DNA from 3 places in the Caballeronia sp. J97 genome. Region 3 is predicted to be linked to each of the others. Evidence: predicted binding sites of a transcription regulator. Region 3 holds the regulator's gene; each other region holds the start of a gene.
What was found. Region 3 encodes HrcA, which represses chaperone genes, less so after heat shock. Its sites were predicted from a motif close to TTAGCACTCNNNNNNNNNGAGTGCTAA; they were not measured.
Positions count from the first base shown of each region.

Region 1: the regulator HrcA is predicted to act here: its motif matches at 3,095-3,121, upstream of U4Y90_RS17505 (co-chaperone GroES).
Region 2: the regulator HrcA is predicted to act here: its motif matches at 1,601-1,627, upstream of rpoH (RNA polymerase sigma factor RpoH).

Region 1 covers NZ_CAJMZL010000012.1:117,118-126,905, forward strand. Annotated here, with positions in the region: gene U4Y90_RS17495 (D-(-)-3-hydroxybutyrate oligomer hydrolase) at 1-1,984, shown strand, start outside; gene U4Y90_RS17500 (DUF2242 domain-containing protein) at 1,997-2,746, opposite strand; gene U4Y90_RS17505 (co-chaperone GroES) at 3,201-3,491, shown strand; gene groL (chaperonin GroEL) at 3,589-5,229, shown strand; gene U4Y90_RS17515 (hypothetical protein) at 5,346-5,771, opposite strand; gene U4Y90_RS17520 (DUF72 domain-containing protein) at 5,801-6,580, opposite strand; gene U4Y90_RS17525 (hydroxymethylpyrimidine/phosphomethylpyrimidine kinase) at 6,612-7,487, opposite strand; gene U4Y90_RS17530 (rubredoxin) at 7,799-7,969, shown strand; gene U4Y90_RS17535 (hypothetical protein) at 8,303-9,697, shown strand; gene U4Y90_RS17540 (deoxyribodipyrimidine photo-lyase) at 9,694-9,788, opposite strand, start outside.
Region 2 covers NZ_CAJMZL010000004.1:204,188-213,975, reverse strand. Annotated here, with positions in the region: gene leuA (2-isopropylmalate synthase) at 1-316, shown strand, start outside; gene U4Y90_RS09275 (nuclear transport factor 2 family protein) at 333-716, opposite strand; gene U4Y90_RS09270 (acyloxyacyl hydrolase) at 762-1,328, opposite strand; gene rpoH (RNA polymerase sigma factor RpoH) at 1,691-2,626, shown strand; gene nagE (N-acetylglucosamine-specific PTS transporter subunit IIBC) at 2,758-4,554, opposite strand; gene ptsP (phosphoenolpyruvate--protein phosphotransferase) at 4,641-7,229, opposite strand; gene U4Y90_RS09250 (SIS domain-containing protein) at 7,242-8,249, opposite strand; gene nagA (N-acetylglucosamine-6-phosphate deacetylase) at 8,242-9,345, opposite strand; gene U4Y90_RS09240 (GntR family transcriptional regulator) at 9,510-9,788, opposite strand, start outside.
Region 3 covers NZ_CAJMZL010000022.1:12,006-21,793, reverse strand. Annotated here, with positions in the region: gene dnaJ (molecular chaperone DnaJ) at 1-122, opposite strand, end outside; gene dnaK (molecular chaperone DnaK) at 361-2,316, opposite strand; gene grpE (nucleotide exchange factor GrpE) at 2,569-3,171, opposite strand; gene U4Y90_RS24355 (hypothetical protein) at 3,534-3,695, shown strand; gene U4Y90_RS24350 (RNA-binding S4 domain-containing protein) at 3,667-4,074, opposite strand; gene hemH (ferrochelatase) at 4,100-5,167, opposite strand; gene hrcA (heat-inducible transcriptional repressor HrcA) at 5,300-6,316, opposite strand; gene U4Y90_RS24335 (NAD kinase) at 6,503-7,399, shown strand; gene recN (DNA repair protein RecN) at 7,443-9,095, shown strand; gene glnE (bifunctional [glutamate--ammonia ligase]-adenylyl-L-tyrosine phosphorylase/[glutamate--ammonia-ligase] adenylyltransferase) at 9,099-9,788, opposite strand, start outside.

The sequences.
Region 1 (9,788 bases), on a different contig from region 3:
CTTCGTCTCCGGCTCGGTCAACACCCAGACCTATGACGGCGTCTCCGACGACCTGCTGACGGCCGGCCTCGGCAAGACGGGCCTCGCGTCCGCGACCGCGCCCACGATCGCCAAACCGGCCGCGCCGACGGCAGCCGAATTGCGCCGCCTCGCGATCTATTCGAACTATCGCGCGCTCGTCGACATGTCGGCGAACGGCGGCTACGGCCGTTTCTGGGGGCCGAATATCGATCTGAACGGCAACGACTCGCTCGGCGAAGGCAAGATCGCGGGCAAGGAATACATCGCCTTTGCCGACGACGGCAGCGGCACGCAGAACGTCAGCCTGCTCGTGCAGATTCCGACGAGCTTTAACCCGGATCAGCCGTGCATCGTCACGGCGACGTCGTCAGGATCGCGCGGCGTGTACGGCGCGATCTCGGCGGCGGGCGAGTGGGGCCTCAAACGCGGCTGCGCGGTCGCCTACACGGACAAGGGCAGCGGCAACGGCGCGCAGGAGATTTCGACCACGCTCGTCACGCTCATCGACGGCACGCTCGCGAGCACGAGCCTCGCCGGAACCAAGGCGATCTTCAAGGCGAACGTGAGCGCATCGGACCTGTCCTCGTTCAATTCGGCGTTCCCGAACCGCTACGCATACAAGCACGCGCATTCGCAGCAAAACCCGGAAAAGGACTGGGGCAAGAACACCTTGCAGGCAATCCAGTTCGCGTACTGGGCGCTCAACGACATGTTCGGGCCCGTCAGCGGATCGACACATCAGGTGCGCTACGCCAAGGGCAGCATCACGACGATCGCGGCATCGGTGAGCAACGGCGGCGGCGCGTCGCTCGCGGCGGCGGAACAGGATACCGACGGCTGGATCACGGCGGTCGTCGTCGGTGAGCCGCAGATCAACCTGAACCTGCCGTCCCAGGTATCCGTGCGGCAGGGCGGCGTGCCGGTCGGCTCGTTCGGCAGGCCGCTCGCGGACTACATGACGCTCGCCAACCTGCTGCAGCCGTGTGCGGCGCTCGCGCCCGCCGCGGCAGGCGCGCCCTATCTGACGGCGCTTCTGCCCGCCACCACCAACGCCATCCGTACGGCGCGCTGCGCGACGCTCGCCGCGAATGGCCTAGTCTCGGGCGGCAACACGGTCGCCCAGGCCACGGACGCGCTGAACCAGTTGCATCAAGCGGGTTACGAGACCGACTCCGACACGCTGCAGGCGCCGATGTGGGATTCGCAGGCGGTGCCGGCCGTCGCCGTCACGTATGGCGACGCGTACATGAAGGCGAGCGTGCTCGACAACCTCTGCAACTTCAGCTTCGGCACGACCAGTGCGGCGACCGGTGCGGCCGGCGTGACGCCGCTCGTCTCGCCGATGCCTGCCATCTTCGGCAACGGCAACGGCGTGCCGCCGACCAACGGCATCAATCTGGTCTACAACGCGGGGACGACGGGCGCGGCGGATCATCGCCTCGCGACGCCCGATGCCAGCTACGCGGGCGCCGCATGCCTGCGCTCACTGTGGACGAACGGCAATGCGACGATGGTGGGCAGCGTGAACGCGATCCGCGTGAACGCGAATCTGCGCGGCAAGCCCGCGATCATCGTGCAGGGCCGCGCGGACGCGCTCGTGCCGATCAACCATGCGTCGCGCCCGTATCTCGGCGCCAATCGCGTGGCGGAGGGCAGCAACAGCCAGCTCTCGCTCTACGAGATCACGAATGGTCAGCATTTCGATGCGTTCCTGAGTGTGGCCGGCTTCGATACGCGCTTCATCCCGATTCACTACTACAACATTCAGGCGCTCAATCTGATGTGGAATCACCTGAAGAACAACGCGCCGCTGCCGCCTTCGCAGGTGGTGCGCACGGTCGCGCGCGGCGGCACGGCGGGATCGGCGCCGGCGCTCACGACGTCGAATCTGCCGCCGATCGCGACGGATCCGGGCGCGAACGCGATCACCGTGGCAGGCGGCATCGTCAACGTGCCGAACTGACGAGGCGGGCGCTTATCGCGTTGCGGTGACGGGCGGCGTCGACGACGCTGCCGCCGCGGGTACTTCCGATGCGCCCGCCGCCACCGCATCCGATGCCTGGATCGCCGTGGCGGCGGCCGGCGCCTGCACGACGATCGGCGTCGGCGTGAGCTCGGGCGAGCTCACGATGAGCGACGGCGCGAGCGGCTTGCTCTTCACTTCGTCGGCCGCGACGGGCGCGCTGCGCGGCACCGTGCTCAGATAGTGGCCCATGAGAAAGAAAAAGCGGTCGTAGAACTTGCCCGCGGGCACGGTTTCGCTCGAAATCTTGACCATTGCGTCGCTGTTCGAGCGGATCGGCAGCGACAGCGAGCCGAGCACGCTCAGCCCGACGCTCGCCGACGTATCGCTTTTCTTGAGCGCATAGCCGTCCTGAACGGCGTTCACATACGCGATGCTCTGATCGGTCGCGTTTTCGCCGGGCGTGCACACGACGTGGAACGACACGACGACGTGCGTCTCCGCGTTCGGCTGAAAATTCTTGGTCGCGTCGACCGTGTCGGGCTGACCCATCGTCGTGAGGAAGCCTTGCGACAGCAGCGCGCGGCGTGCGGCCTCGCAGGTTTCGTTGACCGTGGCGTCGAAATTGTGTGCAAACGGGCTCGCGCCGGTGTTGAAAAGTTCCTGCTGATAGCTCGGTGTGACGGCGGTGCGGCCGCCGCAGGCGGCGAGGGCGATCAGTGCGAGGGAAGCGAAAAAGAGGCGCGGCGACGGCATGTACATGAGGCGGCGAATCCAAAATTTGTGTCAACGACAGAGACAAATTGTAGTTCCGACAGACCTGCCGATGAAAAAGCCCTGTCTGAAAATATCGTCGAATCCGTGGTTTACGGGGTGATGACAGGTGCGCAAGGCGTCCGAATGCCGATCCAGGGAACGCTGCGCGTGGCGGGGTGTCTCTTCACTGCTCCGCCGTTGAATCGCAGTCCATGCGTCGCGAATCGACATTAATCTTTTCAATCGGAATCGCAAAGATCATTGGTCAGGGCCTGTCTGCCTGCGCCTGCGCCTTGCTCTACGGGATTCCCCGCTCACGCTCCTCCTTGAAATTGTCAAACTCGGTCCATATAATTGGCACTCACTGCACGAGAGTGCTAACAAGATTGCCGTCCGGCGAGAATGTTCTCAATGGACGGGTTTTCCCGCGTTTTCAGTCTCAATCAAGAGAGGAGTGTGTATGAACCTTCGTCCTTTGCACGATCGCGTCATCGTCAAGCGTCTGGACCAGGAAACCAAGACCGCATCGGGCATCGTGATTCCGGAAGCCGCGGCAGAAAAGCCGGATCAAGGCGAAGTCCTGGCCATCGGCCCGGGCAAGCGCGATGACAAGGGCGCGCAAATCGCCCTCGACGTGAAGGTCGGCGACCGCGTCCTGTTCGGCAAGTACGCTGGCCAGACCGTCAAGGTCGACGGGCAGGAACTGCTCGTCATGCGCGAAGAAGACATCATGGCCGTTCTGGTCAAGTAAGCATCCTTCCTGCACGTCCGGCTTCGCTATCGGGCCGCAGCCCCGTCGGGCGCACTGAGCGAAGCCAGCAAACCGAATCGAATCAAGGAGTTTGGATATGGCAGCTAAAGAAGTCACTTTTGGCGATTCCGCACGCGCCAAGATGGTCGAAGGCGTGAACATCCTGGCCAACGCGGTCAAGGTCACGCTGGGTCCGAAGGGCCGCAACGTCGTGCTCGAGCGCTCTTTCGGCGGCCCGACGGTCACCAAGGACGGTGTCTCGGTCGCGAAGGAAATCGAACTGAAGGACAAGCTCCAGAACATGGGCGCGCAAATGGTCAAGGAAGTCGCTTCCAAGACCAGCGACAACGCAGGTGACGGCACGACGACCGCTACCGTGCTCGCGCAATCCATCGTTCGCGAAGGCATGAAGTACGTCGCATCGGGCATGAACCCGATGGACCTGAAGCGCGGCATCGACAAGGCCGTTGCAGCAGCAATCGAAGAACTGCGCAAGATCAGCAAGCCCTGCACGACGAACAAGGAAATCGCGCAAGTCGGCTCGATCTCGGCAAACAGCGACACGTCGATCGGCGAGCGCATCGCTGAAGCGATGGACAAGGTCGGCAAGGAAGGCGTCATCACCGTCGAAGACGGCAAGTCACTGCAAGACGAACTCGACGTCGTCGAAGGCATGCAGTTCGACCGCGGCTACCTGTCGCCGTACTTCATCAACAATCCGGACAAGCAAGTCGCCGTGCTCGAGAACCCGTTCGTGCTGCTGCACGACAAGAAGGTCTCGAACATCCGTGACCTTCTCCCGGTTCTGGAACAAGTCGCGAAGGCTGGCCGTCCGCTGCTGATCATCGCGGAAGACGTCGAAGGCGAAGCGCTGGCTACGCTGGTCGTCAACAACATCCGCGGCATTCTGAAGACGGTTGCCGTGAAGGCTCCGGGCTTCGGCGATCGTCGCAAGGCCATGCTGGAAGACATCGCGATCCTGACCGGCGGTCAAGTGGTCGCGGAAGAAACCGGCCTGACGCTCGAGAAGGCGACGCTGGCTGAACTGGGCCAGGCGAAGCGCATCGAAGTGGGCAAGGAAAACACGACGATCATCGACGGCGCTGGCGAAGCCGTGAACATCGAAGCGCGCGTGAAGCAAGTGCGCAAGCAGATCGAAGAAGCGACGTCGGACTACGACCGTGAAAAGCTGCAAGAGCGCGTGGCCAAGCTGGCCGGCGGCGTTGCGGTGATCAAGGTCGGCGCTGCGACCGAAGTCGAAATGAAGGAAAAGAAGGCACGTGTCGAAGACGCGCTGCACGCTACGCGTGCTGCCGTGGAAGAAGGCATCGTGGCTGGCGGCGGCGTCGCGCTGATCCGCGCACGCAAGGCGGTCGACGGTCTGAAGGGCGCGAATGCCGATCAGGACGCAGGCATCAAGATCGTTCTGCGCGCAATGGAAGAGCCGCTGCGCCAGATCGTCACGAACGGCGGCGAAGAAGCTTCCGTCGTCGTGGCGGCCGTTGCTCAAGGTTCGGGCAACTACGGCTACAACGCAGCGACCGGCGAGTACGGTGACCTGGTGGAAGCCGGCGTTGTCGATCCGACGAAGGTCACGCGCACCGCGCTGCAAAACGCGGCATCGGTGGCAGGCCTGCTGCTGACGACCGACGCAGCCGTCGCCGAACTGCCGAAGGAAGACGCTCCGATGCCTGGCGGCATGCCCGGCGGCATGGGCGGTATGGGCATGGACATGTAATTCGGCTTCGGCCGGTACATCGATGCGAGCTTCGAAAGAAGCTCGCATCATGCCAAAGAAAAAACCCGCAGCGATGCGGGTTTTTTTTCGTCCGGCGGTTCCGCGGAACGGCGGCGTCACTTGTTCATCTCCTCGCGCAACTTCTGCGCGGCGGCCTTGTAGTCGTAAGTCGGATAGAACTCCGTGCGATATCCGCCCCACGCGGTGCTCTCGATCGCCCGGTTCACTTCTCGCAACCGGTCGGCGGGCACCCGCAGCGTCACCACCTGACCGATGCCCATCATCACGTACCAGGAGACCACTTCGACGCCCGGCGGCGGAAACTGCTTGAAGTAGCCTTGCTCTTTCAACTGCTGGTTGATCTGCGGGAGCGTCTTCGATTCGTCGTGCTTGAGGAAGATCGTCAGCAGGAACGTGCCATCGCCCGCGGGCGTCGCACCCGGCGGCGCGTTCTGAGCATGAGCGGGCAGCGCGAAGTTGAACAGCGAGGCGACCAGTGTGGCTCCAAGCAAACGGGCGAGTCGTGCTGCCGGCTTGTGCATCGGGGGAATCCTCCGTAGCGTCGAACGTGTCAGACCTTGTGATGAATCCGCAGCCGCTCCATCAGATGCAGCGCGTTGGGCTGCGCGTGCCCCTCGGCGGTGTTGTCGAATACGCACCAGACTTCGGCCGTTTTTTTCGCGCGGGTGTGAAGCGTGCGCGCGAGATCGTCGAGATAGGTGTAATCGTAGGAAGACTTGTAGAGCTCGGGCGAGCCGTGCAGCCGCACATACACGAGCGAGGCGTCCGCGCGATGCTTGATCTCGCATTCATCGGGAATCGGATCGGCATCGACGTACGCGATGTGGTGCGCCTTCAGAAGCGCTGCCGCGTGTGTCGTGAACCAGCCATGTTCGCGCGCCTCGAACGCGATCGGCAGCTTCGTGCGTTCGCGCAACGCCTTGAAAAATGCCTCGGCGATGTCGTGATCGAACGGCAGGCTAGGCGGCACCTGCACGAGCCAGCAACCGACCTTGTCGCCGAGTTGTCCGGCTGCGTGGAGAAATTCATCGAGCAGGGATTCGGTATCGGCGAGCCGGGCATCGTGCGTGATCGCCTTCGGCAGCTTGACCGAGAAGCGGAACGACTCGGGCACGCTCTCCGCCCAATGGGCATAGGTCTGCTCGCGATGCGGCTTGTAAAAACTGGAGTTGATCTCGACGCACGTCAACACGTGCGAGTAGCGTTCGAGATGCGTGCCTTCGTGCGGAAAGCTCGCGGAGACGGCGCTTGAAAGGCCCCAGCCGGCGCAGCCGATGCGGATTGCGCCCTGCGGGCCGGGCTTGTGCAGATGGGGCAGTCGGTATGGCATGCGCTCGCGTCGCCTCCCTTCTTGTTGTATGTCAGTGTCGGGCTTCTCCGGGCAGCCCCGTGGGATCGTCGGGCAGCGAGGAAGCGTCGCCGTCTTCGTCGGCGTCGTTCGAGCGGGCCCAGAAGAAGCGATCCGGCAAATACGCGCCCATGCCGGGCCGGAATGCGGCGCGCGCGGCCTGGAACACGTACTCCTGCGCTTCACGCGCGGCTTCTGCGGGCTCCTGGCCGTTCGCGAGCAAGGCGGCGACGGCTGAGCCGAGTGTGTCTGTCAGTCCCATGATGCGTGGCACGCCGCGCTCCCACGTGTCCTGCCGCACCAGCCCTTCTTCGCTATAGAGCGTGTTCACGTGGCGGTGCGTGCCCGTTTCCATCGCAAGCACATATTCGCAGCCTTGCGCCAGGATGTGGGAAATCGCGGAGTCGAGCGTCGGCGATTCGGCGTCGCTGTCCGGCTGCGCGAGTTGCAGCAACGTGGCGTGATCGGCAATCAGCATGGTGGTCTGCGGCACGAGCAGATCGGCGAGCGATTCGCGGAGTTCGTCGGCGGACAGCACGTGTTCGTCGTCGAGCGTGAAATCGGGCGCGAGGATCAGCGGCACGTCGTCGTAGTCGGAGACCACTTCGGCGATGGCGGACACGAGCTCCGCGCGCGTCGCCGCGCCGATCTTGAACGCGGCGATCGGCATGTCCTCCAGCAACATGCGCGCCTGGGTCGCGACGGTGTCCGGATCGAGGCCGGTCACTTCATCGCAGCTCGCGGAATCGCGCACCGCATAGCCGGTCAGCACGGTCGCGCCGTGGCAGCCCATGCTCGCGAGCGTCAGCAGGTCGGCCTGCAGGCCCGAGCCGCCCGTGGGATCGGAGAGGCCGAAGGTGAGTACGATCGGTGGAGAGTCGCCGGTCATGGCAAAAGCGGACATTTGGTATTGGATTGCTTGAATGGACGATCGGCGCTGAGCGAACTCGTCCGCGTCTCGAACGCGTGAGCGAATGCCCGCTCCGTCATGTCTGGATTATGCGGCCTAATGCCGTCCGGCAGTTTTCTTTGCGCACTTTTTTCCGGCGCGCCAGCCTCGGACACCGGCCTCCGACGTGACGACCGTTTCGACCGATATCAGAGTGCGGGCATCCCGGGCGGACCGTTTGCTAGGCATCGACACGGCAACACGGTACCATCATGTCCTAATTTCAACCGACCAATCGACTCGGCATAAGTATGGAATATAGAAGCTGGATGTGCCTGATCTGCGGCTGGATCTACGACGAGGAAGCCGGATTGCCCGACGAGGGCATCCCGCCGGGCACGCGCTGGGAGGACGTTCCGATCAACTGGACCTGTCCCGAATGCGGAGCCCGCAAGGAAGATTTCGAGATGGTTCAGATCTGATCTTGTCGTTCTGCTGCGCCGCATGACTCGCGTCATGCGGCGCGCGTTTTTTGCGCACCGCGTTCGGCGACGGCGACGCGTGCCGCGCATGAGCATCCGTCGATCAGTCTGTACGATTTTTTCTCGTTTTGCACCGTCAGGCGAGTTCGTTACGGCGATTCCGGCGTCGCGCGATGCTGCCTCGGCGCGTGTTCGGTTTCCGTAGTGGCTCGTTAAGGCATACGCTTGAAGCAGGCGAGGCGACGCCCGTGGCTCGCCTATCAATGAGGCATTTCAACCGCGTGCGGCGGCGTTCAATTGCCGCGCCCGCGAACCGGCATGTGAGCGCTCGTTATGACTTCTCGTCCCGATTTGCCCGCTCCGTTCGAAGCCCTGCCCAATCCGCGCGGCGGATCGGTGCGACTCGCCGAAATGGCGCTGACCGACGCGTTGCACGCGTTCCACCGTCAGGGCGAAACCGGGGCCGCGTTGAAGCGCGCCATTGCCGCGCTGCATTCGGCAGGCTGGCTGCCCGCGCAGCGCTTCGCCGAAGCGCTGGCGCTCGTCGCGCCGCTCGGCGAGGAGTCGGAGGGCAGCCACGCGCATATCGCCGACGCGATGGCTGTTTTCCGCGCCGCGGTCGAGCGCCGCAACCTGCGCGAGCTGTCATGCTCGACGGCGCTTTTCGATCACTATCGCAACCTGCACGCGCTGCTCGCGTCGCACACGCGCGTCGCGCCGGTTTCCTACGATGACCTCGCTCTCGCGGGCCGTGCGATCGCGCCGGCGACCCTGCGGGGCATCGCGCCCGAGCGCCTTGCCCGTACCCGGGCGCGCTACGAGGAAACGCTGCTGAAACTCCTGCGCGGGCCGGCTGAAGAATCCGCCGACGCCTTCGCGCGCCTCGATGCCTGTCTCGACGAACTGCGCGGTTCCGATCCCTACGATTTCTGGCGGCTCGCGTCGTCGACGGTCCGTGCGCTGCGTGAGCGCGCGCAACGCAACGGCGGCGAGCTCGACCACATCGCCGACGTGAAGCGTCTCTATGCGCGCTTCAACCTCGTGCTGGCGGATCAGGCGCGCGCGTTGTCGTATGCGCCGCGTTCGCTCGTGCGCGCGACGCTCGCGCTCTTGTGGCGCGATTTCGCGCTGTACGGCGCGGCGCCGGAAGACGCCGGACATGTCGATGTCCTGCGCGACTACGGCCTGACGGTTGCGTGGCACGTCGCCGCGACGGCGGCATCGGAAGCGGCTTGGGAGCAGGGCGCCGCGCAGGCGAGCGAGGAAGCCTCCCGCGATGCCGCCACGCGCGACCTCGGCGTGTTGCGCGTGAATGCGGCCGCTTACGAGGACTTTCTGCAGAGCGCGGAGACGTCGATCGACGCGCTCGTCGAACGCGGCACGCAGGCGAACGAAACCGGCATGGTCGACGAGGCGGCGGCGCTTTCGGCGGCGGACGCGTCGCATCGGCTGGGCGCGGCGGCCTGCGCGCTGGGTCTCGGGCATGTCGCGCTGCTGGCGGACACGCTCGGTCTTGCGTGGCGGCGCGTCGCGCATCATGGCGAAACGCATGCCGACGGCGCTGAAGGCGCGACGCGCGGACTCGACGCCACCGTGCCCGAGCGCGCCGCGCAAATGCTGCGCTCGATGTTGCATCAGGCGGCCGCCGGCATCGCGCCTTCCGAGGGCCGAGGGTCGATCGTCGCGCTCACCGCGATGATCGAAAAGCCCGCGCCGATCGCGCGTTAGTCGTCCGCGTCGTCGTCGTTGTCTTTTTCGTCGTGCGGGCGTGTTCTCGCGCCCGGCGCGCGCACGACGTCGTAGCGCACGAGCGTGCGCT
Region 2 (9,788 bases), on a different contig from region 3:
TTCGACGCTGGCGGTGTTCGGGCGGCGCGTTGCGCTGACGCCGGCGGCGAGCGCTGCAAGTGGCGACGCTTACGCGCAGGCGGTCGCCTCGGCGCTCGGCGCGGACGCGAACGTGAACTGGTTCGAGACAGCCGTGACTGCGAGCGGCGACACCGCGGCGTTCGTCGGCTGCCGCGTCGGCGATGGTCCGACCCGCTTCGGCGTCGCGGTGCATGCGAATCCGGCGCTCGCGGTCGCCGATGCCGTCGTGAGCGCGGTCAACCGCTCCGGGCGGATCGTCGACGACGTGCGGCAGGACGAGGCCGTCGAAGCGTGACGCGCGGCGCGCGTGGCTATTCGAGCGCCACGCGCGTCGCCTGCAGCGCGAGCAGTTGCCATTGACCTTCGGTCTGCACGTGAACGGCGGTATAGGCGATCGGAAACAGCAGCGCGCCGTTCTTCGATTCCATCTCGATCAACGCTCGACCCGACACGAGACACGTATCGCGGCCGGCAGGCAGCACGTCCTGCGACTGAATCTCGATCTGGCGATAGCGGCGGCGGCCCGCGGTGATCGCGTCGATGAACTGGCGCTTCGTCTCCCGCTTGCCGTTGGTGTGGACGTAGCTGACGTTTTCGGCCAGCAGCGCATCCAGCGCCGGGCCGTCGCCCTCGACCATGGCACGGAAGCGGTCGCGCTCGAGGCCGCGGATGGCCTCAATGGTTTTTGCCGGCATCTGTCGATTCCCCTTGTGTCGAGGAACCGATGCGCCGGCGCCTCGTCAGAAGTTGTATTGCAGATATAGCTGGCTGAAATTTATACCAGGATTCGGCTCTTTGATACCGCCGTTCGACAGATGCTGGAAACGAAGGCCCGCCTGATAGTTCTGCTTCGCGCCGAAGATCATGCCGACGCCCACCATGTCCGCGAACTGGAACGCCGACCCCACGCTGAAATCCTCCGTAATGCGCGTGTGCGAAAGCAGCCGCACGCCGACGCCGGCCTCGATGAACGGCCGGAAGTAGCCCGCGCTCTTCACGAAGCGCACCACCGGCGTAATGCCGATTTCCCAGATGTTCGGATGCACGGCGTTGTCCTCGGTCGTATGCCAGAAGGACACATGGCCCTCGCCGATGAGCGTGAAGTGAAAGCCGCCGATCTCCCACCAGGTGAGGCCCGGGTCCCAGGACACGCCGATATCGGCTTTTTTGATGTCGCGGTCGGCCACGCCGCCCGCCACCTGGACGCCGAATCGATCAGCATGTGCCGCCGTCGATGCGAGGCCAAACACAGCACACACTGCCACGCGCGATAGCGGGCGATGCCGTAAACTCTTGTTTTTATGCATGAGCACCCCATTTACCCGGAAGAAGGGCGTGTTGCACTAGCTACAGTCGTCTGGCGAATTCTAGTGACGTTTTGAAACAATTGCAGAAATCGCATCGCGTCTCGCTAGTTCGTTGAATTTTCTTTCGCCGCGGCGCACAAAACCGGCAATTGATTCGAGGATAAATCCGTCTTCGGTAGCTTCTTCCGCGCTCTGCGCAACAGTCTGTCCTATTGGTCCCGCAAATTCGATAGTTTTTGTGGGAACTCCCACATTCCCCCTTGCTCTAACACTTAGCACTCGTTGAAGCGGAGTGCTAATATCGTGTCTGACCTGCCGCCGTTTTAAGCGGCATGTGAATAGTTGATAAGGAGCTTATGAGCGTGACCAATGCGATGACCCTTCCGAATGTTGTGAACTCGGCACCTGCCAAGGCATCTTCGGCAGGCGCGCTGACGTACGCACAGTCGTCGATGCTGACCGGCCAGATCGGCAACATCGATTCATACATACAAGCAGTGAACCGTATTCCGATGCTTTCACAGGCAGAGGAACGACAGTACGCCACCGAATTTCGCGAGCAGGGCAACCTGAACGCCGCGCGCCAGCTAGTGCTTTCGCACCTGCGCCTTGTCGTGTCGATCGCCCGTAACTATCTTGGTTACGGACTGCCGCACGCGGACCTGATCCAGGAAGGCAACATCGGTCTGATGAAGGCCGTGAAGCGCTTCGACCCGGAGCAAAACGTGCGCCTGGTGTCGTATGCCATGCACTGGATCAAGGCCGAGATCCACGAATACATCCTGCGCAACTGGCGCATGGTGAAGGTCGCGACGACCAAGGCACAGCGCAAGCTGTTCTTCAACCTGCGTAGCCACAAGACCAGTCATTCGGCGTTCACGCCGGACGAGATCGACGGTCTCGCGAACGAGCTGAACGTGAAGCGCGAGGAAGTCGCGGAGATGGAAACGCGCTTGTCGGGCGGCGATATCGCGCTCGAAGGCCAGGTCGAGGACGGCGAAGAAGCGTTCGCGCCGATCGCCTATCTGGCCGATTCGCACAACGAGCCGACCAACGTCATCGCTGCGCGCCAGTTCGACAAGCTGCAAAGCGACGGCCTCGCCGACGCACTCGAATCGCTCGATGAGCGCAGCCGCCGGATCATCAAGGCGCGCTGGCTCGACGTGCAGGACGACGGCTCGGGCGGCAAGACGCTGCATGAACTCGCCGACGAGTTCGGCGTATCGGCGGAGCGCATTCGCCAGATCGAGGCGAGCGCGATGAAGAAGATGCGCTCGGCGTTGCACGACTACGCATAACACCCGACTGTGCTGTAGCAGAAATTGAAGAGCCCGCCGTCGACAAGACGGCGGGCTCTTTCTTTTGCTCCGCGCTGAAAAAACAAACGGCACCCGAAGGTGCCGCTCGTTTTCAACCATCGGCTATCGCGTCAGGCTGGCATCGGTGCAGTGCCGCCGCCGCTGCCCGACAAGCGCGTGGACAACTGCGTCGCGTAACGTTGCGCCGCCGCACCTACAACGATGTGGAACGTATCCGCTGACACCCAGGCGACATCCAGCGAAGACAAGCGCTGACGATCGACCGACGCCGGATCGCGGACGACCACGCGCAGGCGCGTCTGGGCAACCGCGTCGAGCGAGGCGACGTTGGTCGCGCCGCCGAACACCGCGAGCCAGCGGAACGGGTCCGGATCGAGCGGACCGGGCGTCTGATCGGCGCTCGATGCTGCCGCGACCGGTTGCGCCGGCGCCGGCGTCGACGATGCGGGCGTCGCGCCGCGCGTCGACGAGTGCTCGAGTTCGCTTCGGATTTCATCGGCGATCAGGTCGGCTTCCGGCCCGATGATCACCTGCACGTTGGTCGCGCCGCGCTTGAGCACGCCGCGCGCGCCGATCGTCTTCAACTGCGGCTCCGACACTTTCTCCGAATCCACGACCGACAGACGCAGACGCGTCGTGCAGGCATCGACGAGCGTCAGGTTGGACGCCCCGCCGAGTGCCGCGATGTACTTCGCAGCGCGCGAGTTCGACGCCGACGCAACCGCGCCCGGAACCGGCGGAATCAGACCGCCCGCGACCGTGGTATCGACATCCGTTTCCGCATCGGTCGTCGCGGGCTCGCGGCCCGGCGTGGCCATGTTGAATTTGCGGATGAAGAAGCGGAACAGCCCATAGTAGACGACGAAGTACACCGCGCCGATCACGAGCGCGAGCCAGCCGCGCTGCGACAGACCATAGTTCAGCACGTAGTCGATCGCGCCCGCCGAGAACGTGAATCCCAGGTGGATGCCGAGCGCCGAGCAGATCGCGAGCGACAGGCCGGTCAAGACCGCGTGAATCGCGTAGAGCACCGGAGCGAGGAACATGAAGCTGTACTCGATCGGCTCGGTCACGCCCGTCAAGAACGCGGTCAGCGCCATGGAGAACAGCAGGCCGCCGACGATCGCGCGGCGCTCCTTCGGCGCTTCATGGAACATCGCGAGACAGGCTGCCGGCAGGCCGAACATCATGATCGGGAAGAAGCCGGTCATGAAGCCGCCCGCGGTGGGGTCGCCCGCGAAGAAGCGATGCAGGTCGCCATGCACCACCGCGCCGCCGCCCGGGGGCGTGAACGAGCCGAACACGAACCACGCGAGAGAGTTGATGATGTGATGCAGGCCCGTCACGAGCAGGATCCGGTTCAGCACGCCGAACACGAAGGTGCCGAGTGCGCCGGCCGTCGTCAGCCAGTTGCCCGCGCCGTCGATGGCCGCCTGCACCGGCTGCCATATGTAGCCGAAGACGATCCCGAGCGCGAGACACGCGACGCCCGTGACGATCGGCACGAAACGCTTGCCGCCGAAGAACGCCAGATATTCGGGCAGCTTGATGTCCTTGTACCGGTTGTACAGATAGCCGGCCACCATACCGGCGATGATCCCCGACAGCACGCCCATGTTGAGCTTGTCGTTGATGTCCTTCATCACGGCCACTTCGATCAGATAGCCGATCGCTCCGGCGAGGCCCGCCGTGCCGTTGTTGTCCTTCGCGAAACCAACCGCCACGCCGATCGCGAACAGGAGCGGCAGGTTGGTGAAGATCGCATCGCCGGCGTCGGCGATCATCTTGATGTTGAAGACATCGGGCTGACCGAGACGCAGAAGCAGGCCGGCCACCGGTAGTACGGCGATCGGCAGCATCAGCGCGCGGCCTAGTCGCTGCATCTTTGCAAACGGGTTGGCGTCCATCGGGTTCTCCAAAAATATAAGTCTTGTCGTTACTGCTTCGGGGGATGATGAAAAAGCATCCGTGAAACCGGCTGCAGAACGGACGGTTAGTCCTGAGGCCAGATTTCGCGGCTTGCCGCTCTCACTGCCTGAGCCGATTCGAGCGCGAGGCAATCCTCGGCGCGCTGACGGCACAGTTGGTAATCGAGATTGCGCACGCGCGCCTTGATGCCGGGCACGGAAACCGGATCGACCGACAATTCCGTCACGCCGAGCCCGATGAGCAAGGGCGCCGCGACCGGATCGCCGCCGAGCGCCCCGCATACGCCGACCCATTTGCCGTGCTTTTCCGCGCCCTGCACCGCCGCCTTGACGAGCCGCAGCACGGCAGGATGCAGACCGTCGGACTGCGCGGCGAGATCGGGCTGGCAACGGTCCATCGCGAGGGTGTACTGCGTGAGATCGTTGGTGCCGATCGAGAGGAAATCGGCGTGCTTCGCGAGTTGATCGGCAAGCAGCGCCGCCGACGGCACTTCGATCATCACGCCCACTTCGATCGGCTCGGTGCGACCTGCTTCGCGCGCGAGTTCGTCAATACGTGCGCGCAGGCGCTGCAACTCGCCGGCATCGGTCACCATCGGCAGGAGGATGCGCACGGCGCCCGCGGGCTTCACGGCGAGCAGGCCGCGCAACTGGTCGTCGAGCAAGTCGGGACGCACTTGCGCGAGACGGATGCCGCGCAGGCCGAGCGCCGGGTTTTCCTCGGGCGGCAGCGTCAGATAATCGACTTCCTTGTCCGCGCCGACATCGAGCGTGCGGATGATCGCGGTGCGGCCCTGCAAGGCATCGACGATGCCCTGATAGCTTTGCGCGTGCTCCGCGACCGTCGGCGCCGACTGGCGATGGATGAACAGCAGTTCGGTGCGCAGCAGGCCGACCGCATCGGCGCCGTTCTCGACGGCGGCGCGGGCGTCGTCGAGCGTCGCGATGTTCGCGGCGACTTCGATATGCCGGCCGTCTTTCGTCGATGCAGTTTCCCGCGACAGCTTCCGGTTTGCCTCGCGCACGCTCGCGAGACGCTCGCGTTCGTTGCGCGCGCGTTCGACGTCGAGCGCGGTCGGCGCGTGCTCGACGCGTCCCGCCGATGCATCGACGACCACCTGCGTGCCGTCGGGAATCGCATGCAGCGCATCGCCGATGGCGACGAGCGCCGGAATGCCGATCTGCCGCGCGATGATCGCCGCGTGCGACGTCGCGCCGCCGCGCGCCATCACGAGCGCGGTGACACGCGTGCGGTCGATCGATGACAGATCGGACGGCGTGAACTCGGTGGCGGCGAGCACCGCTTCTTCGGGCAACTCGCGCGCTGCCGTGTTGCTGAGCCCGAGCGCGCGCAACACGCGTTTCTCGATATCGCGCAGATCGGCCGCGCGCTCGGCGAGCAAGTCGTCCTGCACGTTCGAAAGCAGCGCGATCTGCGCGCGGATCGCCTCGCGCCACGCGAAACCCGCGCTCTTGCCGAGGCTGATCAGATCGCGCGCGGCATCGACGAGCGTCGGATCTTCGAGCAGCACGCGATGCACCGCGAAAATGCCCGCTTCGCCGACCGCGCCGCGCTGCGACGCGGTGCGTACGGTTTCGCCCAGTTCGGCGTCGACCTGCGCGATGGCTTTATCGAGCGCCCGGCTTTCCGCCGCCGACGAACCGCTCGCCTGTTCCGGCGGCACGATTTCCTGATCGTCCCAGCGCACCAGCTTGCCGACCGCGATGCCCGGCGCCGCGCACACGCCCGCGAGCGTGTTCGGCGGCAACGGCTCACCCGATACGCCCGCCTTCACGACCGGCGCCGGCGACTTCGCGCGCGCGGGCGTCTCTTCGACTTCGCCCTGCGCCGCGCGCAGCAGCTCCGTGGCGACCGCTTCGACGGCTTGTTGCGCCTGCGCGCCGATGCCGACGAGCTCGATCGTCGCGCCCTCGCCCGCACCGAGACCGAGCAGACCGACCACGCTTTCGACCGGCGCCTTCTTGCCTTCGTAGCGCACTTCGACCTTCGCGTCGAAGCCGCGCGCCGCCTCGCGCGCCCGCGCCGCCGGACGCGCATGCAAGCCACCTGCATGCGCCAGCGTCAGGCTGCGGCGCGCCTCTTCCAGTACGACCACGCCCGCGCGCGCCGTCTCGGCCTTCTCGCCCTGCTTCGCGCGCAGGACCAGCATGCGCGAGCCCGCGTTCAGCACGCCACGGCCGGCGCGATCGGCGACATCGAAGGCATCGCCATTGGCGACCGCGATCACCGAGACGAGACTCGGCGCGTGCCGCGCGACGAAGTCGGCATCGAATTCGATGAGCGGCTCGCCCGCGCGCACCGTCGCGCCCTGCTGGACTTTCGGCGTGAAACCCTTGCCGCCGAGCTCGACCGTGTCGATGCCGATGTGCACCAGAATCTCCGCGCCTTCTTTCGTGCGCAGCGTCACGGCGTGATGCGTACGCGCGAGATGCGTGATGGTGCCGTCGCAGGGCGAGACGAGCACGTTATCGAGCGGATCGATGCCGATGCCGTCGCCGAACATGCCCTCGGCGAACACGGGATCGGGCACCTCGGCGAGCGGCACGACGGGACCGGTGAACGGCGCGAGCAGCACGACGTCGTTCGGGTTATCGATGGAATGGTTCAACAGGGACTCCTCGGCACGGCGCATCGGCTATCTCACTCAATGGGTTTCGGTGACCTTGTTCAGGTGGCGCGGCGCATCGGGATTGCGCCCGCGCGCGGCGGCCAGACCCGCGGCCATCACATAGAACGAAAGGATCGCGGCGATCGGATCGAGCGCCGGATGATCGGTGGCGACGAGCGGCAGTTCCGCCTGCGCGACGTCGTCCGGCGCGGCGAGCAGCACACGCGCGCCGCGAGCGCGCATATCGGCTGCAAGCTGGATGAGCCCCGCCTGCTCCGGCCCGCGCGGCGCGAACACGAGCAGCGGATAGTCTTTATCGATGATTTCCATCGGACCATGACGCACTTCCGCGCTCGAAAACGCTTCGGCCTGGATGCCCGACGTTTCCTTCAGTTTGAGCGCGGCCTCCTGCGCGATGGCGAGACCGAGGCCACGGCCGATCACGATCATGCGATCGACGTTTTTCAACTCGTCGACGGCGCGCGTCCAGTCGAGCCTGCCGGCGGCGCGCAGCGCGTCGGGCAGCGTCTTCAGCGCGTTGAGCAATTCGACGTCGCGCTGGACGTGCGCGATCACGATCGCCGACAGCGACAGCATCGCGATATAGCTCTTCGTCGCGGCGACGGAAAGTTCAGGGCCGGCGAGCAAAGGCAGGAAGTATTCGCACGCGTCTTCGAGCGGAGAGCCATTGACGTTGACGGCGGCCACGGTAAACGCGCCCGCATCGCGCAGCGCCTGCATCGTGCCGACGAGGTCGGGGCTCTTGCCCGATTGCGAGAACGCGACGGCGAGTTGTCCGGAGACGCGCAGCGGCGCCTGCTGGAGCGTCGCGACCGACATCGGCAGCGACGCGACCGGCACGCCGATGCGGCTCATCGTCAGGCTTGCGAAATAACTGGCGGCGTGGTCCGAGCTGCCGCGCGCGACCGTCAGCGCGACATTGCGCGGCTGCTCCTTGAGCTTCTCCGCGAGTTCCTCGATGCGCGAGGTATCGGCGAGCTGGGCCGCGACGACGTCGGCGGACTCCAGCGCCTCATTAAGCATATTCGACAATTGATTCTCCTTCGACGTACGTGGCGGTCAGCGCGTGTTCCCGGTCGAGCACGACGAGATCGGCCCATGCGCCGCGCGCGATGCGGCCGCGGTCTTCGAGTCCGAGATAGTCGGCGGGGAAACGCGACAGGCGATTCGAGACGTCCGCGAGCGGAATGCCCAGCGAAACGAGATTGCGCAGCGCCTGATCCATCGTCAGGGTGCTGCCGGCGAGCGTGCCGTCCGCGAGACGCACGCCGCCCATGCATTTGGTGACATGCTGGCTGCCGAGGCGATATTCGCCGTCGGGCATGCCGGCGGCCGAGGTGCTGTCGGTCACGACGTAGAGGCGCGGGATCGCGCGCATCGCGGCGCGAATGGCGCCCGGATGCACGTGCAGCAGGTCGGGAATGAGTTCGGCGTATTCGGCATGCGCGAGTGCGGCGCCGACCATGCCGGGATCGCGGTGATGCAGCGGCGACATCGCGTTGAACAGATGCGTGAAGCCGCGCGCGCCGTGTTTGAGCGCGTTGACGGCGTCGTCGTACGTACCGAGCGAATGACCGAGCTGCACGCGCACGCCGCGCGCGGCCAGTTCGGAAATGATGTCGAGATGACCCGAGATCTCCGGCGCGATCGTGACGACGCGGATCGGCGCGAGCTCGAGATACTTGAGCACTTCATCGCGCACGGCGACGGCGGCGGCGTCCGGCTGCGCGCCGAGCTTGCCGGGATTGATGTACGGGCCTTCCAGATGCACGCCCAGCATGCGCGCGCCGCCGGCGGCGCGGTGTTTCGCCTGTTCGCCGAGACCCGCGACGACGGCCATGAGTTCATCGCGCGGGGCGGTCATCGTGGTGGCGAGCAGGCTCGTGGTGCCGTGCTGCGCATGCTGGCGCGCGACGGTGTCCGCCGCGTCGCCGCCTTCCATGATGTCGCGCCCGCCGCCGCCATGCACGTGCAGGTCGATGAAGCCCGGCAGGATGTACGGCGCGTCGTTGGCGAGCGGATCGGCGATATGGCCTTCGAGCGCCGTCACGCGGCCGTTTTCGAATCGGACCGAGCCGTGGATCCAGCCGTCGGTCGTGAGTATGTTTCCTTTCAGCATGAAGTTCTCTGGAAGTACGCGATGCATGAATGAGGTTCGGCGCCGTCCGCGCCGTGCTGCGAGCAGGCTTTCGTCGCGAAAGTAGCGAACGGCTTCCTTGGATCCTCTCGTTCTCTTGTTTGCCCTGTTGATGCTTCCTGGGTCATGCGCGTCTGTGCCGACGCTTATCGATGCAGTTCCGCGACGAAGTCGTAGTAGTCGTCGCGGCAGTAGGTGTCCGTCAATTCGATGGCACGCTGATCCGCCGAATAGCCGATGCGCGTGATCACGAGCAATGCGGCGCGCGGCGCCACACCCATCAGCCGCGCGATTTCCGCGCCCGCGTTCACCGCGCGGAAGTGCTGCAATGCGCGCACCACCGACAACCCGCGCTCCTCCAGATATCGATACAGCGATGCGCCGATCGCAAGCGGGTCCGGCACGACCGCGACAGGCAAGGTCGA
Region 3 (9,788 bases):
TTGTTGTCCGGATTGCGGTCAGGGTGATACTTCATCGCGAGCTTGCGATACGCCTTCTTGATCTCGTCGTCGCTCGCGTTCTTCGCGACGCCCAGAACGTCGTAGTAATCCCGTTTCGCCATGTCGGTTCGATGCCGCCGCGCTTGAGCGCGACGGTTCCTGTCAGATGCCGCGGGTATAGGTTGCAACCCGCGCGTAAAACCTTTTGCGCCTCGCCTTTGAGCAACGCGCCTCTAAAAACAACGTGCCCGGAGAGCCAGAAAGGCTCGCCAGGCGCGTTCCACATAAGACGCCAACGCGTCCCGGTGATGCAGCCGAAAAGGCGCGTGAATGTCGCCACTCACGCGCCCGGCTTCGGCGTTAGTCCTTCTTCACTTCCTTGAAGTCTGCGTCGACGACATCGTCGTGGTGCTGGCTCGCGCCCGCATCCGCCGAAGCGCCCGCGCCTGCCGCACCGGCGGCCGCGCTCGCCGCACCCTGTTGAGCCTGCATGTCGGCGTACATCTTTTCGCCGAGCTTCTGCGAAGCCTGAGCCAGCGCCTCGACCTTCGCTTCGATCGTGGCCTTGTCGCTCGAGCTGCTCTTCAGCGTGTCTTCGAGATCCTTCAGCGCCGCTTCGATCTTTTCCTTTTCCGAAGCGTCGACCTTGTCGCCGTACTCGGCGAGCGCCTTCTTCGTGCTGTGGACCAGCGCGTCGCCCTGGTTGCGGGCATCGGCCAGTTCACGCAGCTTGTGATCTTCCTCGGCGTTGGCTTCGGCGTCCTTCACCATCTTGTCGATTTCCGCGTCCGTCAGACCCGAGTTCGCCTTGATGGTGATCTTGTTTTCCTTGCCCGTCGCCTTGTCCTTCGCGCCGACGTGCAGAATGCCGTTCGCGTCGATGTCGAACGTCACTTCGATCTGCGGCGTGCCGCGCGGTGCAGGCGGAATGCCTTCGAGGTTGAACTCGCCGAGCAGCTTGTTGCCGACGGCCATTTCGCGCTCGCCCTGGAACACCTTGATCGTGACGGCGCCCTGGTTGTCGTCCGCCGTCGAATACACTTGCGCGTGCTTCGTCGGGATCGTCGTGTTCTTGTTGATCATCTTCGTCATCACGCCGCCGAGCGTCTCGATGCCGAGCGACAGAGGCGTCACGTCGAGCAGCAGAACGTCCTTGCGGTCGCCCGACAGAACCTGACCCTGAATGGCGGCGCCCACGGCGACGGCTTCGTCCGGGTTCACGTCACGGCGCGGGTCCTTGCCGAAGAACTCCTTCACCTTTTCCTGCACCTTCGGCATACGCGTCATGCCGCCGACGAGAATCACGTCGTCGATATCGCCGACCTTCACGCCCGCATCCTTGATGGCGATGCGGCACGGTTCGATCGTGCGCTCGATCAGCTCTTCGACGAGCGCTTCGAGCTTCGCGCGGGTGAACTTGAGGTTCAAGTGCTTCGGGCCCGACGCGTCGGCCGTGATGTACGGCAGGTTGATGTCGGTCTGAGCCGTCGACGACAGTTCGATCTTCGCCTTCTCAGCAGCTTCCTTCAGGCGTTGCAGCGCGAGCACGTCTTTCGACAGATCGACGCCCTGCTCCTTCTTGAACTCGCCGATGATGTAATCGATGATGCGCTGGTCGAAGTCTTCGCCGCCGAGGAACGTGTCGCCGTTCGTCGAGAGCACTTCGAACTGCATTTCGCCGTCCACATCCGCGATTTCGATGATCGAGATATCGAACGTGCCGCCGCCCAGGTCGAACACCGCGATCTTGCGGTCACCCTTCTCGGCTTTGTCCAGACCGAACGCGAGCGCGGCCGCGGTCGGCTCATTGATGATGCGCTTCACTTCCAGACCGGCGATGCGGCCCGCGTCCTTGGTTGCCTGACGCTGGCTGTCGTTGAAGTACGCCGGAACCGTGATGACGGCCTCCGTCACCGGCTCGCCGAGGTAATCTTCGGCGGTCTTCTTCATCTTGCGCAGCACTTCGGCCGAAACCTGCGACGGCGCGAGGTTCTTGCCGTGCGCTTCGACCCATGCGTCGCCGTTGTCGTGCTTGACGATCTTGTAGGGCATCAGGTTGATGTCCTTCTGCACTTCCTTTTCGTCGAAGCGGCGGCCGATCAGGCGCTTGACCGCGTACAGCGTGTTCTTCGGATTGGTGACCGACTGGCGCTTGGCAGGCGCGCCGACGAGGATCTCGTTGTCATCCATGTAAGCGATGATCGACGGCGTGGTGCGCGCGCCTTCCGAGTTCTCGATGACCTTGACCTGATTGCCTTCCATCAGCGCCACGCACGAGTTCGTGGTGCCCAGGTCGATACCGATGATTTTGCCCATTTTTTATACTCTCCTAGCTTTGATCGCAGTGGCGTTGCGGCGGGCGGTGTGTCGTGCCTGACGCCGGCTTTTGCCGATTTACCGGGCCGAACGCCCAAAATTCATACCTGTACGCAAGATAAGAGCGCCAGTTTCGATTTCAAGACCCTTCAATCGATGCGGTCTATAACTTTTTTTGTTCGCCGGCCGGCGCGCCGCGACGCATAAGGCCGCCGACGAGCGCGCGAACTGGCACGCTGACCGCGAAACGCGTTACTTCGGCGCCGCGACGGTCACGAGCGCCGGACGCAGCACGCGGTCGGCGATCACATATCCCTTCTGCAGCACCGATACGACGGTGTTCGGATCCTGCTCGGCCGGGACCATCGAGATGGCCTGATGGCGATGCGGATCGAATTTCTCGCCGACCGGATTCACCGCGATCACGCGGCCCTTTTCCAGCGCACCGGTCAACTGACGCAGCGTGAGTTCGACACCCTCGCGAACCTTGGTGAGATCTGTCGACTGGTCGGCGAGCGCGGCTTCGAGGCTGTCGAGCACCGGCAGCAGGTTTTCCGCGAAATTCTCGATGGCGAATTTATGCGCCTTCGCGACATCCTCCTGGCTGCGGCGGCGCACGTTTTCCGTCTCGGCCTTGGCGCGCAGGAAGTCTTCCTTGAGCGCGGCGATCGTGGCCTGCGCGTCTGCAAGCGCAGTCTCGGCCTCGTTCGGCGCGGTTTGCGGCGCGGCGGCCGCGTCGGCGGGCGCGCCTTGCGGCGCCTGAGCAGCAGCGTTGGTCGTGTCTGCGGCCTGGCGCGCGTTATCGTCGGCGGGCGTCGGGTTCTGGCTCGCTGAATTCTCTTGCGTGTTTTCCATGTCGCTGAATATGTATTGCTGTGAGTTGAATCGGTTGCGAAAACGACCGGACGTTCGGTTCAGTCGGCTTTTTCGCACTAGCGGCGGAAATTGGGGCATCGAAGGCCATTTCAAGCCTTCACGTCGAATTTTTCGGACTAATTTCAGCGCGCGGGTGACGCGGCAATGGCCGGTAATACACACATCGCCGCACCGCGCAATTTTAAGATTGAGGGGAAGCCCTGTGTCGCCTACACTGCAAACAAGCACCGCAGGACGCACGTTTACCCTAATCCTACGAAATGCTTCAATCCGCTTTCAGCCCTTGCCCGTTTCCTGAACCGGCCGTCTTCTGACCGGACAACCCGCTCTCCGGGGATACCATGAAACTGACCTTTGCTATCGCGGTGGTCGCCCTGGTACTCGTCGCGGGAACGACCACCATCTGCATGTCCGGCGTCGTGACCGACCGTAACACGGAGTACGGCGGCGTTCACGCAACCATCGAAAGCTACTTCAATCCGAACGAGAAAATTTGTCGATAGTCCGCCGGTCGCGCTTCGTCGGCCTGCCCTGCATGCCGGCAGCGGGCTCGCGGAAGGTCTTGCGGCGCTCGGCCTCGGCCAAGCGTTTGGCGCGGCCCTCCTCCGTTTCCGTGTATAGGGTTTGCGCGACCGTCGCGGGGCCGCGCACATCGCACAGCCCGAGCACTTCGACCTGCCAGACGAGCCGCTCGATATCGATCTCGACGATATCGCCGACGCGCACGTCCTTCGACGGCTTCACGTTCGCTCCGCCGATCTTGACGCGGCCCTTCTCCACCGCATCGCTCGCGAGCGACCGCGTCTTGAAGAAACGGGCGGCCCAGAGCCATTTATCGATGCGCAAACGCGCGTCAGGTTCCGTCGAAATCGTGTAGTTCATCGGTGAATGCTCGAAAAAGCCGTGCTCAGGCCACTGCGGTGAGCGGCTGCACGGTCTGCACGGGCCAGCCCTGCAGATGCTGCGCGGCGATTTCGCCCAGCCCCTTGATCCACGCGGGCGCCGAGTTCAGACACGGGATCCGGTGAAAATGCCTGCCACCCGCCTTCAGGAATTCGTCCCGCACCTCGATGCCGATTTCCTCGATCGTCTCCAGGCAATCCGCCGTGAAGCCGGGACAGAACACGTCCACGCGCGCGACGCCGCCCGCGCCCAGTTCGGCGACCGTCGGCGCGGTGTACGGCTGAAGCCACTCCGCGCGACCGAAGCGCGACTGGAACGTCACACGGCACTCGACCGGCGTGAGCCCGAGCGCGGCCGTGAGCAGCGAACCGGTCAACTGGCACTGATCGTGATACGGGTCGCCGAGATCCATCGTGCGCTTCGGGACACCGTGAAAACTCAACACGAGCTTGTCGCCCGCGGCGAAATCCGGCTGGCCATGATGCCGCCAATAGTCACGCACCTGCTCCGCGAGCGCCGCGATATACGCCGGATGATCCGCGTATTGGCGGATCGTGCGGATTTCCGGCTGGTTGCGCACGCGCTTCAGCGCGGCGAATGCTTCGTCGAACGCGGTCGCTGTCGTGGACGAAGAGTACTGCGGATACATCGGCAGGAGCAGAATGCGGTCGGCGCCTTCGAGCTTGAGCTGGTTGAGCATGGCGCCGATGCCGGGCGTGCCGTAACGCATCGCATAGTCGACGATCACGTGATAGTCGTTCGCCGCGAAGAGCCGCCGCAAGCCGTCGACCTGCTTCTCCGTATGCACGCGAAGTGGCGAACCTTCCGGCATCCACACCTGCGCGTACTTCTTCGCCGACGCGCGCCCGCGAAACGGCAGGATCAGCCCGCGCAGAATCAGTTGCCACACGAACGAGGGAATTTCGACGACGCGCGGATCGGACAGGAATTGCGCCAGATACTTGCGCACCGCCCGCGGCGTGGGCGCGTCCGGCGTGCCGAGATTGATCAGCAGCACCGCGACGCGATGCGAAGCGCTGGGCTGCGAGGGCAACTCGAGGTCGAAACGCATAAGGCAGGCGGGCCGGAAAGGTCGTCGGAAAGGTGAGGACCATTATAGCGGCGCGCCCGAGCACGCATCATTGGCCGAATGGCCGAGTGGCGCGGTCCCGCGCGGCGCGCCACCATATGCAGGAATGAAGCGTTACTGATGGCTGAGCGACATCGAGAGCAGGCGCGCGGTGATATCCACGATCGGAATCACGCGGTTGTAGGCCATGCGCGTCGGGCCGATCACGCCGAGCGTGCCGACGATCTTCCCGTTGACCTCGTACGGCGCCGTCACGACGCTCATTTCCTCGATCGGCACGAGATTCGACTCGCCGCCGATGAAAATCTGCACGCCTTGCGCGTGACTCGATACATCCAGCAATTGCAGGAGGCTCGTCTTTTGGTCGAACAAGTCGAACAGCTTGCGCAGCCGCGCCATGTCGGACGAAAGGTCCGCCACTTCGAGCAGGTTGCGCTCGCCGGAAATCAGCACGGTGTCCGTGGGATCCGTCTCGGCGGTGCTCGCGACCACGGCAGCCTGCATGAGCGCGGTCATGTCGCCGCGCAACTGGTCGATTTCCTCGCGCAGGCGCCGGCGCACTTCGTCGAAGGACAGGCCCGCGAAATGCGCGTTGATGTAGTTGGAGGCTTCGGTGAGCTGCGAGGGCGAGTAGTCGCGCTGCGTCGCCATCATGCGGTTCTGCACGTCGCCTTCGGGTGTCACGATGATCAGCAGAATGCGCTTGTCCGACAGCCGCATGAACTCGATCTGCCTGAACATGTGGCTGCGGCGCGGCGTGAGCACGACACCCGCGAACGACGACAGATTGGACAGCACGCTCGCCGCCGCGGCAACGATCTTCTGCGGTTCCTCGCCCTGCAGGCGAGTCTTGACCGCGGTGGTCATGGCTTCGTCTTGCGGCGCTTCTACAGTCAGCATCGTGTCGACGAAGAGCCGGTAGCCGCGCGGCGTGGGAATGCGCCCGGCCGACGTATGCGGGCTCACGACAAGCCCGAGCTCCTCGAGATCCGACATCACGTTGCGGATCGTCGCGGGGCTCAGTTCGAGACCGGAATGACGTGATAACGTGCGCGAACCGACCGGCTGACCTTCGGCGATGTAGCGCTCGATCAACGTTTTGAGGAGGGTTTGTGCACGTGGGTCTAGCATGGGGAAATTTTAGCTCAACGTGTCGAGTAGCGGCGAGCCGCGCCGACTGTACGGCATTCAATGTCCGCTCCATTCTAGCGAGAAATCAGGGGCATGCCCGCGCAATACCGCACGGTCCCGTAACCGCGTGCCCGGCGGCCATCTTCCACGGTTCTTTTCGCTCTCTGACTATGGTGTAATGCCGGCATGGAAATTGGCCAATTCAAGACCGTCGCCCTCGTGGGGCGCACCAACACGCCGGGCATCGAGGCGCCGCTGAGATCGCTCGCCGGTCTGCTTGCGCAGCAAGGCTTCGAGGTCGTGTTCGAGGCGGTCACCGCGAAAGACGTCGGCGTGACGGAGTTTCCCGCGCTCTCCATCGCGGAGATGGGCGCGCGCGCGGACGTCGCGATCGTGCTCGGCGGCGATGGCACGATGCTCGGCATCGGCCGGCAGCTCGCGCCGTACAAGACGCCGCTCATCGGCGTGAATCACGGACGGCTCGGCTTCATCACGGACATTCCGCTCAAGGCGATGCAGGAAATCGTCCCGCAGATGCTCGCCGGCCAGTTCGAGCGCGAGGAGCGCAGCCTGCTCGAAGCGCGCATCGTCCGCAACGACAAGCCGATCTACCACGCGCTCGCGTTCAACGACGTCGTGGTGAATCGCAGCGGCTTTTCCGGCATGGCGGAGTTGCGCGTGTCGGTGGACGGCCACTTCATGTACAACCAGCGCTCCGACGGGCTGATCGTCGCGACACCTACCGGCTCGACCGCCTACGCGCTGTCCTCGGCGGGGCCGATCCTTCATCCGCAGTTGCAGGGTTTCGTGCTCGTGCCGATCGCGCCGCACTCGCTGTCGAACCGACCGATCGTGCTGCCGGACGATTCGAAAGTGACCATCCAGATCATCGGCGGGCGGGACGTCAACGTGAACTTCGACATGCAGTCGTTCACCGCCGTCGAACTGAACGACGCGATCGAAGTGCGGCGCTCGAAGCACACGGTGCCGGTGCTGCATCCGGTCGGCTACAGCAGCTACGCGACGCTGCGCAAGAAGCTGCACTGGAACGAGCATCCGTCGCAGGACTCGTCGGCGCTCTGATCCACCCGCATCCAGAATCCCGAATCCCCTTCCCGAAGCGTCCATGCTCCGTCATCTTTCCATTCGAGATTTCGTCATCGTCGCCACGCTGGATATCGATTTCGATCCAGGCTTCACGGTCTTTTCGGGTGAAACCGGCGCGGGCAAGTCGATCCTGATCGACGCCCTCGCGCTCACGCTCGGCGCCCGCGGCGACGCGAGCGTCGTGCGCACCGGCCAGGCGCGCGCGGACATCACCGCCGAGTTTTCGACGCATCCGCTCGTCGTGCAGTGGCTCGAGGAACACGCGCTCACGCAGGACGCCGACTCGGTCATGCTGCGCCGGGTGATCGATTCGGGCGGCCGTTCGCGCGCTTTCATCAACGGCACGCCGGCGACGCTCGCGCAGCTTCGCGAGGTGGGCGAAATGCTCGTCGACATTCACGGCCAGCACGCGCATCAGTTGCTGATGCGCCCGGACGCGCAACGCGAGCTCTTCGACACGCACGCCCAGTTGCTCGACACAGCCGGCGCGGTGAATCGCGCGTGGCGCGTGATGCGCGAAGCCCAGCAGGCGGTCGAGACCGCGCAGAGCCGCGACCGCGAGCTGCAACTGGAGCGCGAGCGTCTCGCGTGGCAACTGAGCGAATTCGACAAGCTCGCGCCGCAGCCGGGCGAATGGGAAGAAGTGAGCGCGGAGCATCATCGGCTGTCGCATTCGGCGAGTCTCATCGATGGCGTGCAGGGCGCGCTCGGCGCGCTGTCCGAATCCGACGAAGCGATGATCTCGCAGCTCGGCGCGATCATCTCGAAGGTGCGCGGCCTCGCCGATATCGATCCCGCCTTGAACGACGTGCTCGCGTCGCTCGAACCGGCCGAGATCCAGTTGCAGGAAGCGTCATACTCGCTGTCGCATTATGCGCAGCGGCTGGAACTCGATCCTGAGCGGCTCGCGCAGGTCGAACGGCGCATGGATCAACTGCATTCGACCGCGCGCAAGTTCCGCCTTCAGCCCGAAACGCTGCCCGACGAACACGACGCGCGCCGCCGCCAGCTTGCCGAACTCGACGCCGCCGCCGATCTCGACGCGCTCAACGCCGCCGCCGAGAAAGCGAAGAGCGAATATCTCGCGCAGGCCAAAGTGCTGTCGAAGGCGCGCGCGAAGGCCGCGAAGAATCTGTCGAAGGCCGTCACCGAAGGCATGCAGGAACTGTCGATGGCGGGCGGCAGCTTCGATGTCGCGCTCGTGCCGCTCGCGGAAGGCGGCGCGAACGGGCTGGAGCAGATCGAATTCCGCGTCGCGGGCCATGCGGGCGTCGCGCTGCGGCCGCTCGCGAAAGTCGCGTCGGGCGGCGAACTGGCGCGGATCAGCCTCGCGCTCGCCGTGATCGCGAGCACCGCGAGTCCGACGCCCACGCTCATCTTCGACGAAGTGGACACGGGCATCGGCGGCGGCGTCGCGGAAGTGGTCGGGCGGCTGTTGCATCAACTCGGGCGCGACCGGCAGGTGCTGTGCGTCACGCACTTGCCGCAAGTGGCCGCGCGCGGCGATCAGCACTTCCAGGTCGCGAAATCGTCCGACGATGCCGGCGGCACCGTGAGCACCGTGACGCCGCTCGACAAGAGCAGGCGCGTCGAGGAAGTCGCGCGCATGCTCGGCGGCCTCGAAATCACCGCGACCACCCGCAAGCACGCGAAGGAAATGCTCGCCGCCTGAACGTCAGTGCGCCGACGCCACCGCGAACACGCGCTCCCACAACGCCGTCACCGCGTCGCGTTCGTCCTGAACCGCGGCCGGATCGACGCGCGCCTTTTCCATGCCGTCGAGCCGCAGCGTGTGCTGGAGCTTCCGGTAATGCCGATACGCCGCGCCGATCACATCGGCTTCTGCTTCGGCGATCAATCCGCTCGTCGCGGCGATCTTCAGGAGCGTGATATTCCCCGCGTTGCGCAAAAACGCGCGATGCTCGCGCGCGTGCAGCAACACCCAGTACTGCACGATGAACTCGATATCGACCATGCCGCCGCGATCGTGCTTCAGGTCGAACAGTTCGCTGCGATTCGGATGCCCGTCGGCGACACGCTGGCGCATCGAGACGATCTCGCGCGCGAGCGCGGCGGCATCGCGTTCCATGACCAGCACGTCGGCGCGAATCTGCTCGAACTCGGCGCCGATTTCGGCATCGCCCGCGCTGTAGCGTGCGCGCGATAGCGCCTGGTGCTCCCAGACCCACGCGGTGTTCGCGGCGTCGCCCTCGCGGATCTGATAGCGGCGAAACGACGCGAGGTCGGTCACGAGCAGGCCGGATTCGCCGTTGGGCCGCAGGCGCAAGTCGACGTCGAACAGCGTGCCCGCGCCCGTCGCCGACGTGAGCCAGGTGATGAGGCGGCGCGTGAACATCGCGTAGAT